One region of the Streptococcus sp. ELY_125 genome, then DNA from elsewhere that is predicted to be linked to it. Evidence: predicted binding sites of a transcription regulator. Region 1 holds the regulator's gene; each other region holds the start of a gene.

Region 1 (5,614 bases):
TAACTAATCTTACACTAAAATAGTAAAGACAGGCTGAAAAAATCAGCCTTTTTTGATACAATGAAGAAGGTAAACTTTTAACATATGGCTCTTGGCGCTTTATCAGTCTGATTTTTTATTATGGGACTATTATAATCTCATCTAGACAATCTAAAAGAACCGAGAGCTTTGCAGTTAGAACAAGGAGAGCTATTTTTACTATGGCAGCAGCGAGCACCCCCAAATTATTTTCGTTAACGTCTAATACCGCAATTGCTGAAAAAATTTCCAAGGCATCTGGTATTCCTCTCAGCAAATTGTCATCTAAGCAGTTTTCAGATGGCGAAATTATGATCAATATTGAAGAAAGTGTACGCGGTTTTGATATCTACGTTATCCAATCTACCAGTCTTCCTGTCAATGATAACCTCTGGGAGCTATTGATTATGATTGATGCCTGCAAACGAGCTAGCGCAAACTCGGTTAATGTTATCATGCCCTACTTTGGCTACGCTCGCCAAGATCGCATCGCTCAACGTCGTGAGCCAATCACAGCCAAGCTAGTTGCTAATATGTTAGTCAAGGCAGGAGCCGATCGTATTCTAACACTTGATCTGCATGCGGTTCAAGTTCAGGGATTCTTTGACATTCCTGTTGACAATCTTTTCACTGTTCCCTTATTTGCGGATCGTTATGCTCATAAAGGGCTTACGGGTTCTGATGTCGTTGTGGTTAGTCCGAAAAACTCTGGTATTAAACGAGCGCGCAGTTTAGCAGAATATTTAAATGCTCCTATTGCTATTATTGACTATGCTCAGGATGATGCCCAGCGTGAAGAAGGCTACATCATTGGTGAAGTTATCGGTAAGAAAGCTATTCTTATTGATGATATCCTAAATACCGGTAAAACTTTTGCCGAGGCGGCTAAAATCGTTGAACGTGAGGGAGCTTCTGAAATCTATGCTGTAGCCAGCCACGGTCTTTTTGCTAGTGGAGCAGCTGATATCTTAGAGGCTGCTCCGATCAAAGAAATTCTTGTTACTGATTCTGTTGTAACTAAAGAGAGAATCAGCAGTAACGTCACCTATATTTCAGCTAGCAAACTGATTGGAGATGCCATCACCCGTATCCATAACCACCAACCACTCAGTCCACTCTTTACTTACACTGCAGACAGTGAGGTTTAACAAATGATTTATCTCGATAATGCTGCGACAACTCCACTAACCCCAGGTGTTATCGAATCTATGACAAAAGTGATGACCGAAACCTTTGGAAATCCTTCCAGCATTCATACCTACGGGCGGCAGGCCAACCAATTACTGAGGGATAGCCGTCATGTCATTGCACAGTATTTAGGTAGTCAGGCTAATAAAATTATCTTTACATCTGGCGGTACTGAGAGTAACAATATGGCGATTCAGGGCTATGCTCTGGCCAACCAAGATAAAGGGAAACACCTTATTACAACCGCTGTTGAGCACCATTCTGTCTTGCATGTCATGCAATATCTTGAGAAGCGCTTTGGTTTTGAAGTTACTTACTTACAGCCAGATGAAAACGGTCAGATTACACCAAATTCCCTATCTAAGGCCTTGCGCGAGGACACTATATTAGTCAGTGCCATGTTTGCTAATAATGAAACTGGCACTCTTTTGCCCATCGCTGAGTTCGGTAAAATTTTAGTAGATCACCAAGCTGTTTTTCATGTTGATGCTGTTCAAGCTATAGGCAAGGTGAAAATTATTCCAGAACAGCTGGGTATCGATTTTCTTTCTGCTTCTGCCCATAAATTTCATGGTCCCAAAGGGGTGGGGTTCCTTTACGCACAGCCTCATTATATAGATAGCCTACTGCATGGTGGCGAACAAGAAAATAAGAAGCGGGCCAGCACTGAAAATATAATTGGTATCGCTGGTATGGCTCAAGCACTTAGAGAAACCCAAGAGTATTTAGAACAAAATTTCCAAAAGGTCAGTCAACTGCGTCAAATCTTCTTATCCAAGATAGAAGGCCTTGATTATTACCTAAACGGTGGGAATACTGCTATGCCCCATGTCATCAATATTGGCTTTCCTAATGTCAATAATGGACTGTTACTAACACAGCTGGACTTGGCTGGATTTGCAGTTTCGACTGGTTCTGCCTGCACTGCAGGTACAGTCGATCCTAGCCATGTTCTAACAGCTCTGTACGGAGCTGATTCACCAAGATTACAAGAATCTATTCGCATTAGTCTTTCAGAATTAAATACAGCTGAAGACCTACAGCTTTTAGCCCATCAAATAAAGGAGCTTATCAAATAATTATGGCTTTTGAAAAAACGATCTATCTTCCTGATTGTCACTACAGCTACTCTATTAACCCTAATCTTAAGAAGTACACCTTGGGTGATATGACCTTTACCCAGAACAAGCTAGGCCACTACGAACTGAATCGCCTTTTGGAGGAAATTCCAAATTCTGGCAACGGCTTCCCACTTAAAATTACGATCAATAAGGACTTACAATCTTTCAAACTTATTATTACGGATCAGTCTGGCTTGCGGCAGGTTAACATTTTTAAGACGGATAAAACGTGTATTATTCAAGATAAATTCTATTTCTTAATGGATAGCTTGGTTGAGCGCGATGTGTTCACTAAAACGGAGATTTAGTCTTTTTGTGAATCGATAAAAGAATTCTATGATAACCATAGGATTTTTTTATCACTAATTTGTTGCAGTTTTCACAAACTTGTTCTACAATTAAGGTAGTATTGAACTCTAAAGGATTGGAGATATAGTTTCTATGGCTATTGATAAATCTATTCCTAAGGCTACGGCCAAACGTTTGTCGCTTTACTATAGAACTTTCAAACGTTTTTATGCTGAAAATATTGAAAAAGCTAGCTCTAAGCAGATTGCTGAAGCGATTGGGATTGACTCTGCCACCGTTCGTCGAGACTTCTCTTATTTTGGAGAATTAGGGCGCCGAGGATTTGGCTATGATGTTAGAAAATTAATGAATTTTTTTGCCGATATTCTTCACGATCACTCTATCACAAATGTAGCTTTGGTAGGCTGCGGGAATATGGGGCGAGCCTTGCTCCACTACCGCTTCCATGAACGCAATAAAATGAAGATTATTATGGCTTTTGATACCGATGATAATGTACTTGTAGGCACAAAAACCGATGACGATATTCCTATTTATGGTATCTCGACTATAAAAGATCGCTTGGATGGTGCTGACTGCCATACCGCCATTCTAACAGTTCCCAGTGTTAAGGCGCAGGAGGTCTCAGAGCAATTAGTCCAATCTGGTATCAAAGGTATTCTTAGCTTTTCACCTGTTAACCTTAGTCTTCCTAAGGGCGTATTTGTCCAGTATGTTGATTTAACTAGTGAGTTACAAACCCTCCTGTATTTTATGAATCAGAGCCAATAATTACCTAACATTGACATGACTGTTCCAGAACCCCGATCCTATTTTCGACTTATGTTACCCAATTCTTATCTAGGAGGTTGCCTATGAAATCAAAGCCTATTATCGGCATTACTACTAATGAAAGACCCAATCCCAATGATGATATTCCTTGGAGCTACGCTCCAACAGGCTTTGTTGAGGGTGTCAAAAAAGCCGGCGGTCTCCCGCTTTTATTCCCTATTGGAAAAATAGAAGATGCCAAGCCCTATGTCTCTATGGTTGATAAAGTCCTCTTAATCGGCGGTCAAAATGTGGATCCCGACTTTTATCACGAAGTGAATCAAGCTAGCGATAATGATTTTTTGCGGCGTCGAGATGATTTTGAATTTGCGATTATTGATGAGGCAATTCGTCAAGAAAAACCTATTTTTTCTGTCTGTCGCGGCACCCAGCTGATGAATGTTGCATTGGGAGGCAGTCTCAATCAAGCAATAGAGAATCACTGGCAAGATAAACCGTCAGACTACCTCTATCATGATATGGCGGTTAAAGATCATACTAGGTTAGCTGAGATTTATGGTACTCAAAGCTCTATCAATTCTTTTCATCACCAAAGTATCAAGGAACTTTCTCCTTTTTTGGATGTTATTGCTGAAGATCCAAACGATCAAACGATCGAGGCCGTTGAATCTAATCACCCCGACATCCACTTCATGGGTGTGCAATGGCACCCGGAATTGCTTATTGGTAACCGAAAAGCCGATCAGGAACTCTTCAACTATTTTGTCAATGAACTTTAAATAATAAGGTCCGTTTCTTCTCGAAAGCTATAATAACTACCTGAACCAACGATGATGTGATCTAGGAGTTCTACCCCCAGATCATCACAGCATCGTTTTATTTTTTTCGTAAAGGTGATATCATGCTGACTAGGGTTAGACTGTCCAGACGGATGGTTATGGGCAATGATAACTGAAGTTGCCATAACCTTGCAGGCATAGTGCAAAATCTCCCTTGGCTCAGCAATTGAATGACGGACACTGCCAATAAAAATTGTTTGTTGCTTAATCAGACGATTTTGTGTATCTAAATAAAGAGCAACAAGATGTTCTTGACGTTTATCCCTTAAATCAGCAATCATTTTCTTTGCTAGCTGCTCACTGGAAATAATACGTTCGCCCGAAGTGTTCGCAGCTTGGTTAACTCTTTTAGCAAATTCTAACATAGCCTTAATTTCAATGGATTTCACACGACCAATACCAGAAATTGCCTGTAATTCTTCCAAAGATAGCAACCGAAAATCTGCTAGGTTATCTAAAGCTTCTAAAATATTATTGGCTAAGGATAAAACATGCTGCTGCTTAGTCCCAGTTCTCAATAAAATTGCTAATAATTCTTGATTGCTCAACTGTTCTGCCCCTTGAGCTAATAGACGCTCCCGGGGACGTAAAGTATCCTGATGAATTTCAATAGTATACATAAAGTTCCTCCTACCTTTTAATTCGTAAGATAAAAAAAGAAGAGAGAATTTTAGCATAGTTGATTCCATAAAAATAGGACCCACATAATCATTCTCACTGAGAGCCTTAATTAACTTAAAGAAAAAATCCTCGCCTTTCAACGAGGATTTTTATAAGGAAAGTCTCAGGCTCCTTGTTCTTTACGAAGAGCGCCAAAGATGATACCGGACACTACTGCACCAAGAGCAACGTAAACAAGGTAGAGCCACCAGTTAGTCGTTAGGGCAACGACAAATATACCACCATGGGGAGCCATCAGTTTGATACCAGAAAGACCAACTAGAGCACCTGTAAGGGCAGAACCAACCATAAAGCTTGGGATAGCACGTCCTGGATCAGCTGCGCCAAATGGAATGGCACCTTCAGTGATAAAGGAGAGTCCCATCACAATATTAGTTAAACCAGAATCGCGTTCTTCTTGGCTAAATTTATTAGGGAAGATACGAGTTGCCACAAAAACGGCAAGTGGTGGAACCATACCTGCAGCCATAACAGCCGCCATAACTACTGAACCACCATTGGACAGAGCATCTGCAGTTAAAGTCCCTGTCCCAAAAATATAAGCTGCCTTATTAAATGGTCCACCCATATCAATAGCCATCATAGCTCCAACGATAAGGCCCAGCAAGACGGCAGAACTACCTGACAGGCCTTCTAGGAAGTTATTGAGAGCAGTATTAATGGCTCCCATTGGGATGTTGACTAGAA
Region 2 (5,614 bases), on a different contig from region 1:
AAAGAAACTAAAAAAGAGGACATTAATTTTCAAGTAGAGACTATAGAAAGACAGGGCAAACAGTAGCAAACCAATTAGCATCACCCACCTGATATTACCTACTTTCGGGCTGACAGCTAGACCGATAAAAACGAGGCCTAAAACCGGCATCAGTAAAATCAAGCCCACTATAAAATAAAATAACATGGACTTATTATAGCACACCTCAGTGTTATAGCACCCAGTAAATAGATACCATTAGGATATAGGGAATGGAAATAAGATTAACGGTGCCCCCATTCGTTTCGTTTTTTTGTCTTAACCTGCTGGCAAAAGGAAGCCAGTCAGCAGTGATTCATTGGTGCTAAAGCGCTTAATGGATTATGCAAGGGTAAGATTAAGTTGTCATCGCCAACAAGTCTTTCTCCCAACCACTGCACCAAGAGTTGGTTCCAAGACAGAGATACTGGACGCGTTTTTGCTCAATCTCACATTGTTTTTGAGCATAAGAAAACTCCCCCAGAGTGCCTGTGAATTTTAGATTTTCACTATTCACTATATGAGGGAGTAGAGCAAGATCCTTGCTTCTCTTATTATTTTTTTCTGCACTCACTAGCAACCCCTTAAAAGGTCCACTGGACCTTCTAAAAGGAATACTAATTCTTTAAGCTATTTCTTTAGGTGCTAGTAATTTTGATTAGAATTGATCAATCAAAAGTTGTTTCATATCTTCAATGTATGGCTGACGCGGATTAGCTGGTGTACATTGGTCATCATAAGCCAGACTCGCTAAGCGATCAAGAGCTGCTTCAAAGTCTTTCTTACTAACACCATTAGCCGACAATTTAGGTTCAACGTCAATAGCCTTCATCAGTTTGTCAATCCGCTGACACAGCGCTTCAACTAACTCTTCATCCGTTTTGCCTTTAAGACCAAGAGCACGGGCAATATCAGCATAGTCACGCTGAGCACGGTATTCCTCATAACGCGGATAGACAGAACGTTTCACGTTGCCTGCAACACCATTGTAGCGGATAACATGCTGCATAGCAATGGCAATGGCTAAACCGTGAGGCAGACCGAACTCACCACCTGTTTTGTGGGCAAGCGAGTGGTTGATTCCTAAGAAGGCATTACCGAAGGCCATACCAGCAATTGTTGACGCATAATGCATGTTTTCTTTGGCTTGTTCCCCACGAAGTGTCGGATTTTTCGGATCGTAGTTGTAGGCATCTTCCAGATTTTCAATGATCAGCTTAATAGCTTCAAGCGACCATGGGCGGGTAAAATCAGAAGCCATGACAGAGACGTAAGATTCTAAAGCGTGGGAGAGAGCATCGAGTCCTGAGAGGGCTGCTGTGCGTTTAGGCACTGTCATAACAAATTCTGGGTCAACAATAGCAACCTGTGGCACAAGCTCGTAATCAGCCAGAGGATATTTAACATGAGTAAAGTCGTCTGTGATAACGGCAAACGGTGTAACCTCAGCTCCTGTACCAGATGTCGTTGGAATACAGAAGAGACGGGTCTCCGTTTGGTGTTTGAACTTAACGATACGTTTACGGATATCGATGAATTTTTGTTGCAACTCAAGGAAGAAGGCACTGACTTGCTCATAGCTATCCAAGAAGTCTGGCTCGCGGTCCAATGATGTTTCATAAATCAAACGGGCAATCTTAGACGCATCAATAGCTGAACCACCACCGATAGCAATAACAGTATCTGGCTTAAAGTCGCGCATTTGCTTAGCGATTTCAATCGTTTGTCCCAGAGTTGGGTCTGGTTTGATCGTGCCATAAAGAGAGGTAACTACCTTTTCATCGCGAAGCGCCAATTGCCCCAAAACCGTGTCAACGAAACCGAACTGTACCATACCAGGGTCTGCTACAATCAGAGCACGCCGCATTGGTTCATAGTCATCTTGTAGATAGGAAATAGCATTCTTTTCATAGTAAGTTTTTTCCGGCAGGCGTACCCATTGAGGGCGGTTACGACGTTTTGCGACTGTTTTAACATTCAAGAGGTCGCCAGTTGATAGATTGTGTGACAATGAATTTTTCCCCCATGATCCTGTTCCCAATGTCAGACTTGCCTTCAAGGCGTCCGTATAAATATCACCGATACCACCGATGGAATCCGGTTGGTTGACCAGAACACGGGACGCTTTTACGCGATCACCGTATTCAGCTACAAATGGGTCAGCCTGAGAACCAATTTGAATTGCCGCATTGTGTCCAGCACCTTGGTAGTCAAGAAGGGCTTCAACAATTTCAATACCGTCTTCACGGTCTTTAGCCTTGTATACAGAAAGCAGAGGGGATAGCTTTTCAGAGGACAGCTTTTCACCGATATTCTTGGCGTCTAATTCAAACAAGAGAACATCTTTGCCTTCTGGTAGATCCACACCAGCGCGCTCACAAATCCAGCGGGCAGACATACCGGCTACTGGTCCATTAACTCCATGATGGTCATTGAAGACGCATTCTTCCAGTTTCTTGTAGTCCTTCTTAGGCACCAAATAGGCACCTTTTTCTTGCATTTTCTTGAGCCATTCCTTATAGATTGGAGCTTCAACAACAGCAGAGTTTTCTGTCGCACAAATCATACCGTTATCAAAGCGTTTTGACATAAGAAGGTCTTCGACAGCACGGTCAATATGAGCCGTCGCATCAACATAGACTGCACCGTTACCAGCACCAACCCCCATTGAAGGGTTACCTGATTTAAGAGCCGCATTGACCATACCAGGGCCGCCTGTTGCTAAGATTGCAGCAATTTTCTTATTGGTAATCAAGGCGTTTGTGTTGGCAATAGAAGGTGTTTCAATCCATTGGATAATATTTTCAGGTGCGCCAGCCTTGATGGCAGCTTTATACATAATTTGAGCTGCATGAACAGAACAACTTTGAGCTGATGGGTGGAAGGCAAAGACAATAGCATTGCGTGTCTTTAAGGCTGCCAAACTCTTGAACATGGTTGTTGAAGTGGGATTTGTTGTTGGGACAATCCCCGCAATAACACCTAGGGGAGCCGCAATGTGAACCTGACCTTTAACCTTATCTTCGCCGATAATGCCTACTGTTTTTTCATGTTTAATTAATTCGTAAATATTTTCAGTAGCAAAATGGTTTTTTATATCTTTATCTTCAACGATACCACGACCCGTTTCCTCGACAGCTTCTTTGGCCAGTTGCAGAGAACTTTCTGAACCAGCAAGAGCCATCGCTGCAATAATTTTATCAACCTGTTCTTGGGTGTAGGTCGCATATTCTTGCTCAGCTTTTAAGGCTTTGTCGATGAGGGAACTGGTGTATTCCTGCGCTAGTTCTTCAACTTTTTCTGCTGCTACCTTTGTTTCTTTAGCCATTAAGGTCTCCTCCAAATGATTAGTGTTTTTCTAAAAAGAATGTCTCGGAAACTTTTTGGAAATTTACTCTCTCAAAAGTTTGTGACTTTCTTCACTTATTAAGTTTACCTTATTTTAGAATAATGTCAAGCTTTTTTGTGAAAAAAATCACATTTTTTTGAGATAGCACTTTAGCCAAACAAATCCAGCACCTTCGATAGTGGTTTAGGGCCCCATCTTTAAAGCTGTTTAGACACAAAAACATGACCAGACTTAGTAAATAGTTAAAAAAAGACCCTCTATTTCTAGAGAGTCCGAGCGTCTATCTCAAAGTTAGGGTTCGAATAAGACAGCCACTTTTTAAGGAGCTGGGACTTTGCCCAACCCTTATCTTTAGATCAAAGACCTTATCTTAACGACGAAGTCCCAGTGATTTAATCAATTCGCGGTAGCGGTTAACATCAGTACGACGAAGGTAGGCCAAAAGGTTACGACGGTGACCGATTTTTTTCATCAAACCGCGGTAAGTTGCATGATCTTTTTTGTGCTGCTGAATGTGCTCGTTGAGGTGGTTGATTTCCCAAGTCAGCACTGCTACTTGAACTTCTACAGAACCAGTGTCACCTTCGTGACGAGCATATTGAGCAATAATTTCATTTTTTTTCTCTTTTGAAATTGCCATATCTTTTCTCCTTTTATTGCTTCATCCGAGTGGTAGGTTTTGGCCTTCCTACAACCAAGAAGAAGTTAGTTTGTCTTTGCGACCTCTCTATTCTAACAAATTAGCCAGACAGCGTCAACCATACGAGATTATTGGCATATAGAGCTAGTTTACAGGTTTGACATGCCTTATTAGAAACAGCAGGGTCGCTAATCCCAGGCTGAGCAAACCCAAAACAGCAAAGGCTGCTGTCAGTGAAGGTGTCAGATAAGCGATTACACGCAGAGCTAGGGAGGCACAGGCTCCGCCAAGATTACAGCCCAGCAGCACTAGAGTCGTAGCTGTATGCAGCTGTTGCTTAGGGATCGTTTCCGACAGGAGGTTGAAGACATAGGTCACTCCTAAACTGTAGACAAAGCCAGTCAGCAGAGCGCCTAAACTAAGGAAGAAAAGATTGTGAGACAGCCACATTACCAAGAGACCCAGCCCTAAAACAAGAGGAACAAGAGTCAGCAGAGACCGTTTAAAATAGACAACCAGACTACTAAACAAGGCACCTGCTACAATTCCCATCAGCATCATCAAACTGAGTATCAAGCTGGCATCTTGGGCAGTCCCGAGCCTAAAAGCAGACACTATCACTGGAATACGCAGGGTGTTAGCAGAATTGATTAAAATAACGAAGCCAGCGTAAAGAGCAAGGGAGAGAATATAGATTAGCTGCCGCCAAGAGAGAGGAGAACTGGGAGCGGTTCTTTCCTTAGGTAAATCTGATTCTTGGCTGGACTTATCTGGACCGACAAAAAGCAGGTAAAGACCCATGATGATAAATCCCAAGGCGTAGATAGCAAAGGCAGCCGACCATGACAGCGTCAAAAGCTGACCAGCAATAAAGGTCAAAAGAGCAGAACCTAGCACTTCTGCGGATCCCCTCAATCCCAACATTTTAATACGCTCTCGCCCCGTAAAACGCTGGCTGATGATGCTGATAGCACTCGCATTGATAAGACCGATACCAACCCCCAAAACTAGGCGGGACAAAAAGACTAAGCTATAATTTTGATTAAAAATGGGAAATATACCACCTAGGGACAGCAATAAGAGGCCCGCTACAATCGTCAAGCGCTCAAATAAAAGGCGGCTCAGCCAAGGCGTCATCAGCAAAACAGCAATAATGGCAAAGGAGGGTAAAGAAATTAATAACTCTACTTTATCAGAACTGATACCCTGACTCCCGTAAGCTTTAATCATTGCCGGTAAGGCTGGGGAAATGGCATAGGTTGATACCAGCATCAAGGACAAGGCCAGAAGGCTGATTTTCTCCATCGTAAATTTCATGCTAACTCCATTCTTGAAAAACTTTAACCTCTCCAGTATAATGAAAAGCGGACTTAAAAAATAGGACATCCGTCCTAAAATGGAGGCTAGGGTGGCAGATAATCAACTAAAATACTATTTAACAAAATATAAGCTTTATCAGATCTTTCCTGAGCACTATATCAGTCACTTGCAGCTGGTCACCTACAAGAAAGGGCAAGCCATCTGCCAGCAAGGGCAGACACTGGGGCACCTTTTTTATTTTATCGAAGGACATATAAAGATTGTCAGGCGACTCTTTAACGGCAAAG
Region 3 (5,614 bases), on a different contig from region 1:
GCTCATATTACGTTTATTCTATCAGAATTCGAGGGAAAATGCATTTGAAAAAATTCAAACAAATTTCTGCTATACCCTTTTTTATCAGTCTTTAACAAGCAGATGATTAAATGGCTAAATCAAATTTCAGTTGGGGTTTTACCGGCTCATAATCGATCAGCTCGAAATCCTCTGGCTTGATGTCGAAAAAATTCGTTCCATCTGGAACATTCAAAACTAGGCAGGGCTGACAGGCAGTTGGCTGACGACGCAGCAGTTCTTTTGCCTGTTCAAACTGATTATCATAGATATGGAGGTTGTTGACAAAATAGAAAAACTTACCTATTTTCCAGCCAAAATGTTTCGCAATCATCATCTGCAGGGCCACATACTGCATAGCATTAATATGATGAGCAACCAACATATCATTGGAACGCTGAGTCAGGGTGGCATCCAAGTAGATTTCACCATCTACCCGCCGAACATCAAACATGGTTTGAAAAGCACAAGGAAGAAGGCCTTCTGATTCCTCGAAAGCTTCATAATCCCAAAGACTGATGACATTGCGGCGGTTCCAAGGGTTTTCTTCGAGCTGCTTGAGAATTTTAGTTATAATATCGTGCTTTTTGACAATAGCACCGTAGCGCTCACCGATAGTACCCGTATCTCCGATTTCCCAATCATTCCAGTATTTAACGTGATACTTATCGTTTAATATGGTAAGGTCATTGCTCTGCTCTTGGTAAATCCAAAAAATTTCTTTGATAGCTGATTTTATTGGAATTGGCCTCAAGGTTGTAATTGGAAATTCTCCCCTAGCTAAATCATATTCAGCAAAGGAGCCCGTAATATATTTTGAATTAGCGGTTCGTCCATCCTTGTATTTGGGACGGGCTTGCTCCGAAAGCACCCCTTGTGTCATAATTTTTTGAATATTGTCCTTAAAAATATCATCTGCTTTTGTCATGGTATATCCTTAAAATAATTATTACTTCATATTCTAGCGAATTTTAAGCAAAAAAGCCAATAGCTGCTACCTAGCTAGTTAAAAACCTATGTTTAGGAGTGATTTGAAGAGGCTTTAAGTTTTTCCTTCAGAGCTTTCATGTCATTTATGTTACAATAGAATCATATTAAACTTGCAAATAGAAGGTAGATGTATGACCATTGGAATTGATAAGATTGGTTTTGCGACAGCCAGATATCAGCTTTCTATGGCTGATTTAGCCTCAGCTCGCAACACCGATCCTAATAAATATTCGATTGGATTAATGCTGGATTGTTTAAGTATTGCTCCTATTACAGAGGATATTGTCACTCTAGGCGCCGCTGCTGCTGAAAAAATCCTGACGGATGAAGACAAGGCAACCATTGATATGGTCATTGTCGCCAGTGAATCCAGTATTGATCAGAGTAAGGCTGCTGCAGTCTTTGTACACGGCTTATTAGGTATTCAGCCCTTTGCCCGAAGCATTGAGATGAAGGAAGCTTGTTATAGTGCGACAGCAGGGCTTAACTATGCTAAGCTGCATGTCTCAGCTAATCCACAGTCTAAGGTGCTCGTTATTGCTAGTGATATTGCCAAGTATGGCATCAAAACATCAGGAGAACCGACCCAAGGCGCCGGTGCCCTTGCTATGCTGGTAACGGCACAACCTAGAATTATCGCTTTCAATGACGATAATATTGCTCAAACTCGCGATGTTATGGACTTTTGGCGTCCCAATTATTCTGTAACCCCCTTTGTTCAAGGCATGTTTTCGACTAAACAATACCTAGACAGTTTAAAGACAGTCTGGACCGAATACCAAAAACGGCAGAATCTCAGTCTAGAGGACTTTGCAGCCTTTTGCTTTCACATTCCATATCCTAAACTGGCTAACAAGGGACTTAATAAATTGATGGACAAAACCCTTGATGATAGGGTACGGGCGCAATTGCAAGAGCATTTTGACAGTTCCATTCATTATAGCAGACAGGTGGGAAATATCTATACTGGCTCGCTCTATCTTAGCTTCCTATCACTATTGGAAAATGCTCAGTCTTTACAAGCTGGTGATCGCATCGGCTTCTTCAGCTACGGTTCCGGTGCGGTTTCAGAGATTTTTAGCGGAAATCTTGTTGATGGTTTTAAAAACATGCTGGGGGACAGCCAGCAAAAAGAGCTTGATCAACGTAAACTTATCAGCGTCCCTGAGTACGAAATGATGTTCTTTGAGGAGGCTGAGCTTGATCAGGATGGCAATGCTTCATTTATAGATTATGATACCCATACCTTTGTTCTTGATAGTATTGTCGAACATCAACGTCGCTATAAGAGGAGATAAGCAAAAAATGACTGCTAAAAATCGTCATAATCACACTAGCCGCAACTTGCTAGCTATTATCTGCCTTGTTTTTATTCTTGGGGCTGTGGCCTTTATGGTAAAGAATCACAGCTCCAAACCCAGTCAGTTGTTAAAAACGGAAAAAACACAGAGTCAGCAAACAGCTAAGACTCCTAAACAGATTAGTGAAGCAAGAAAGTCTAACAGGACCAAGGTCAATTGGGAAAAGCAAGATGAAGCTATCAAAGTTCCTATTTTGATGTACCATGCCATCCATGTTATGGACTCTTCTGAAGCAGGCAGTGCCAATCTCATTGTTGATCCTTCAACCTTCGAAAGTCATATTAAAGCACTATCGGAGGCTGGTTATTACTTTTTGACTCCTGAAGAAGCCTACAAAGCGCTATCAGAAAACGTTTTACCTAATGGCAACAAAAAAATTGTCTGGCTAACTTTTGACGATGGAGATGCGGATTTTGTAAATGCCTACAATATTATGAAACAGTATGGGGCCCACGGCACCGATAATATCATTACCAGTTATATTGATAAGGAAGGTTTTTTAACTACTGACCAGATTAAGGAAATGAAATCAGACGGCATGTCCTTTCAAAGTCACACTGTGAACCATCCCGATTTATCAGCAACGGCCGAGGATACTCAAGACACAGAACTCAGTGAATCCAAAAGATGGCTGGACCAAACTCTAGATCAAGAAACGGTCGCACTCGCCTATCCTTCTGGACGTTACAATGACACTACTCAGTCATTAGCTGAACAAGATGGATATAAAATGGCGGTAACAACCAATGAAGGGTTAGCCAGTGCCGATAACGGTTTTTATACTCTTAATCGCGTTCGTATCCTGCCGACAACAACGGCCGAGGAGCTGTTATCCACAATTTCATGGTAAAGACTTAGGGTACAGGTACTCTTTCCTTTATTATAAACGGAGAAATCATTACTGATTTACTTAACAAAACTAGGATAAACAGATGGACAGTACCGCTATCTTGTTTATCCTAGTTTTTTTCAGCTTGTTGTCCCAACTATTTCTGATAAATCGCGCTTGTTTAAGATCATAAAAAACACTCCAGTGCGAACCACTCTCCAAAGTGGATTGCTAGTCTACTTTGAAAGGGGACAATAGAGCGTTTTTCATCTATATAAAAATGGGCAGGTGCTGCCTCAGGGCTTTATCTAGTCATAAAACAGTAGGCAGCTCGATAAATTATTTAAGATATAAAGAGCCAATTTGCTTGGCGAAAATTCCCGGCAGAGAAGTAGAGTCGAATGACACCGTATGCTTGATATACAAGTACTCCTTTACCCTCAGGTTCAGACGCTTAAGCCAATTTGGTGAAATCGAGAACTTTGCGGCCTTGAATTTTACCAGCTTCCATTTCATCGAAAACGTCAGGTGCTGTATCTACCTCAACTGTTTCAACGACTGGTACCACTAGACCGCGTGCACCAAAATCAAAAGCCTCTTCCAAATCTTTGCGTGTTCCCACGAGTGAACCAACAACACGGATCCCATCAAGAACTGTCTTAACAATAGAAAGTTCCATATATTCTGATGGGAGACCTACAGCAACTACTGTACCGCCCGCACGAACGCTGTCGATAGCTTGATTAAAGGCAACCTTTGAAACAGCTGTTACAACAACACCATGACAGCCGCCAGTTTTTTCTTGAATATAAGCAGCAACATCGCCAACTTCTTTACCATTGACAATAATGTCTGCTCCAGATTCTTTAGCGAGATCGAGCTTATCTTGGTTAATATCCACAGCAACAACCTGTGCATTGAAAACCTTTTTAGCATATTGAACAGCTAGATTACCAAGGCCACCAGCACCAAAGATACAAATCCATTGGCCAGGGGCTGCGCCCGCTTCTTTAATAGCTTTGTAAGTAGTCACACCTGCGCAGGTAATCGATGAAGCTTGAGCAGGATCTAAACCTTCTGGAACTTTGACAGCGTAATCAGCTGTAACAACTGCATATTCACTCATGCCTCCATCAACGCTGTATCCAGCATTTTTAACAGAGCGACAGAGCGTCTCGCGTCCTGTTGTACAATACTCACAGTGACCGCATCCTTCGAAAAACCAAGCGATAGAGACACGATCGCCAACCTTTAACGATTCGACACCTTCTCCAATCTCTTGGACGATACCGATACCTTCATGACCCAGAATACGTCCGGGCACTTGTCCAAAATCTCCGTGAGCGACATGCAAGTCTGTATGGCAAACTCCACAATACTCAACTTTTACCAGTGCTTCACCATGTCCAATTGTTGGTAAAGCATGATCTACAACCTCAACACCATTTGATGCTTGGTTAACAACAACTGCTTTCATCTCGCTTCCTCCTATGTGCGATTAATTTTTTTGAAATCGATTACAAGAATATTGTACATTATTGCACAATCTTGTCAAGTATTTTCTGCAAACCAAGCGGGAGCTACCAAAATTCTGCTAAGACAAGAGGCCCAGACGCTCAAATCCCTTATAAAGACCATCTTCTTCAACATCCTCAGTCACCATATCAGCCATCGCTAAAATCTCAGGTCCACCATTGGCCATAGCAACCCCAATTTCACAATAGTTTAACATAGGAATATCTACCTTGGCATCTCCAAAAGCAATGGTATCTTCCTTAGTCAGCTGCAGGTGATTCAAAAGGACATCGATCGTATGGGCCTTATCAATATTAGCTACTCCTAAATCGCCAAAAAGGGCTGTCTCGCCCCTGCCTCCCCAGGTACCTGCTTTTAATTTCGGAAAGGCTGCCTTGGAATCTAAATGATCTTGATAGGAAGACAAAATAAAACTAATTTTATTAACATCATTGCGATAAAGTCGATCACCATAAATTAGGCCGTGGAGGGCATCTTCAGCCTCCAAGTTAGCAACATCTTGCTCCCTTGCCCCCTTGCGTTTAGCATAGGCTCTTATCACCGGTCTTGCTACCTCTTTAAAATTTTCACTAGCAAATAAACCGTTATTACTTTCAAGGTAAAACTCTAAACCACGCTCGTGTAGCCAATCGACAATAGCATGCGTGTCTTGTTCAGAAATTAGTTGGTGCATTAAAACATGTCCCTGATGTTCTAGGTAGGAACCATTACCACCAATCATACCGTCTAAGCCGATATCCCACAGTTCAGGCTGCACCTCAGCTCTGCTACGTCCCGTACACATATAAACCAAGTGTCCCTGAGCTCTTGCTTGGCGAATAGCCACTATGGCAGACTTAGGAATGCGATTCTCATAGTCTACTAAGGTTCCATCCACATC

What was found. The regulator Rex, encoded in region 1, represses fermentation and respiration genes when NADH is low (regulators of the CRP and FNR family bind a similar motif). The targets are predictions, from matches to a motif close to TTGTGAANTANTTCACAA.
Region 2: adhE (bifunctional acetaldehyde-CoA/alcohol dehydrogenase) is a predicted target of Rex. The motif match lies at 3,482-3,499, and genes of this name have one in related genera.
Region 3: adhP (alcohol dehydrogenase AdhP) is a predicted target of Rex. The motif match lies at 4,704-4,721, and genes of this name have one in related genera.

The regions. Positions count from the first base shown of each region.
Region 1 is NZ_JBZFUM010000007.1:70,858-76,471, reverse strand. It holds gene AC4HAL_RS04655 (CYTH domain-containing protein) at 1-7, shown strand, start outside; gene AC4HAL_RS04650 (ribose-phosphate diphosphokinase) at 201-1,166, shown strand; gene AC4HAL_RS04645 (cysteine desulfurase family protein) at 1,170-2,285, shown strand; gene AC4HAL_RS04640 (DUF1831 domain-containing protein) at 2,288-2,635, shown strand; gene AC4HAL_RS04635 (redox-sensing transcriptional repressor Rex) at 2,769-3,407, shown strand; gene AC4HAL_RS04630 (gamma-glutamyl-gamma-aminobutyrate hydrolase family protein) at 3,491-4,186, shown strand; gene radC (RadC family protein) at 4,183-4,866, opposite strand; gene AC4HAL_RS04620 (PTS fructose transporter subunit IIABC) at 5,031-5,614, opposite strand, start outside.
Region 2 is NZ_JBZFUM010000025.1:1,561-7,174, reverse strand. It holds gene AC4HAL_RS09345 (hypothetical protein) at 1-186, opposite strand, end outside; gene AC4HAL_RS09340 (hypothetical protein) at 377-592, opposite strand; gene adhE (bifunctional acetaldehyde-CoA/alcohol dehydrogenase) at 677-3,346, opposite strand; gene rpsO (30S ribosomal protein S15) at 3,738-4,007, opposite strand; gene AC4HAL_RS09325 (MFS transporter) at 4,152-5,324, opposite strand; gene AC4HAL_RS09320 (Crp/Fnr family transcriptional regulator) at 5,416-5,614, shown strand, end outside.
Region 3 is NZ_JBZFUM010000009.1:417-6,030, reverse strand. It holds gene AC4HAL_RS05085 (dihydrofolate reductase) at 1-6, opposite strand, end outside; gene AC4HAL_RS05080 (thymidylate synthase) at 107-946, opposite strand; gene AC4HAL_RS05075 (hydroxymethylglutaryl-CoA synthase) at 1,140-2,306, shown strand; gene AC4HAL_RS05070 (polysaccharide deacetylase family protein) at 2,314-3,219, shown strand; gene adhP (alcohol dehydrogenase AdhP) at 3,653-4,675, opposite strand; gene AC4HAL_RS05060 (HAD family hydrolase) at 4,793-5,614, opposite strand, start outside.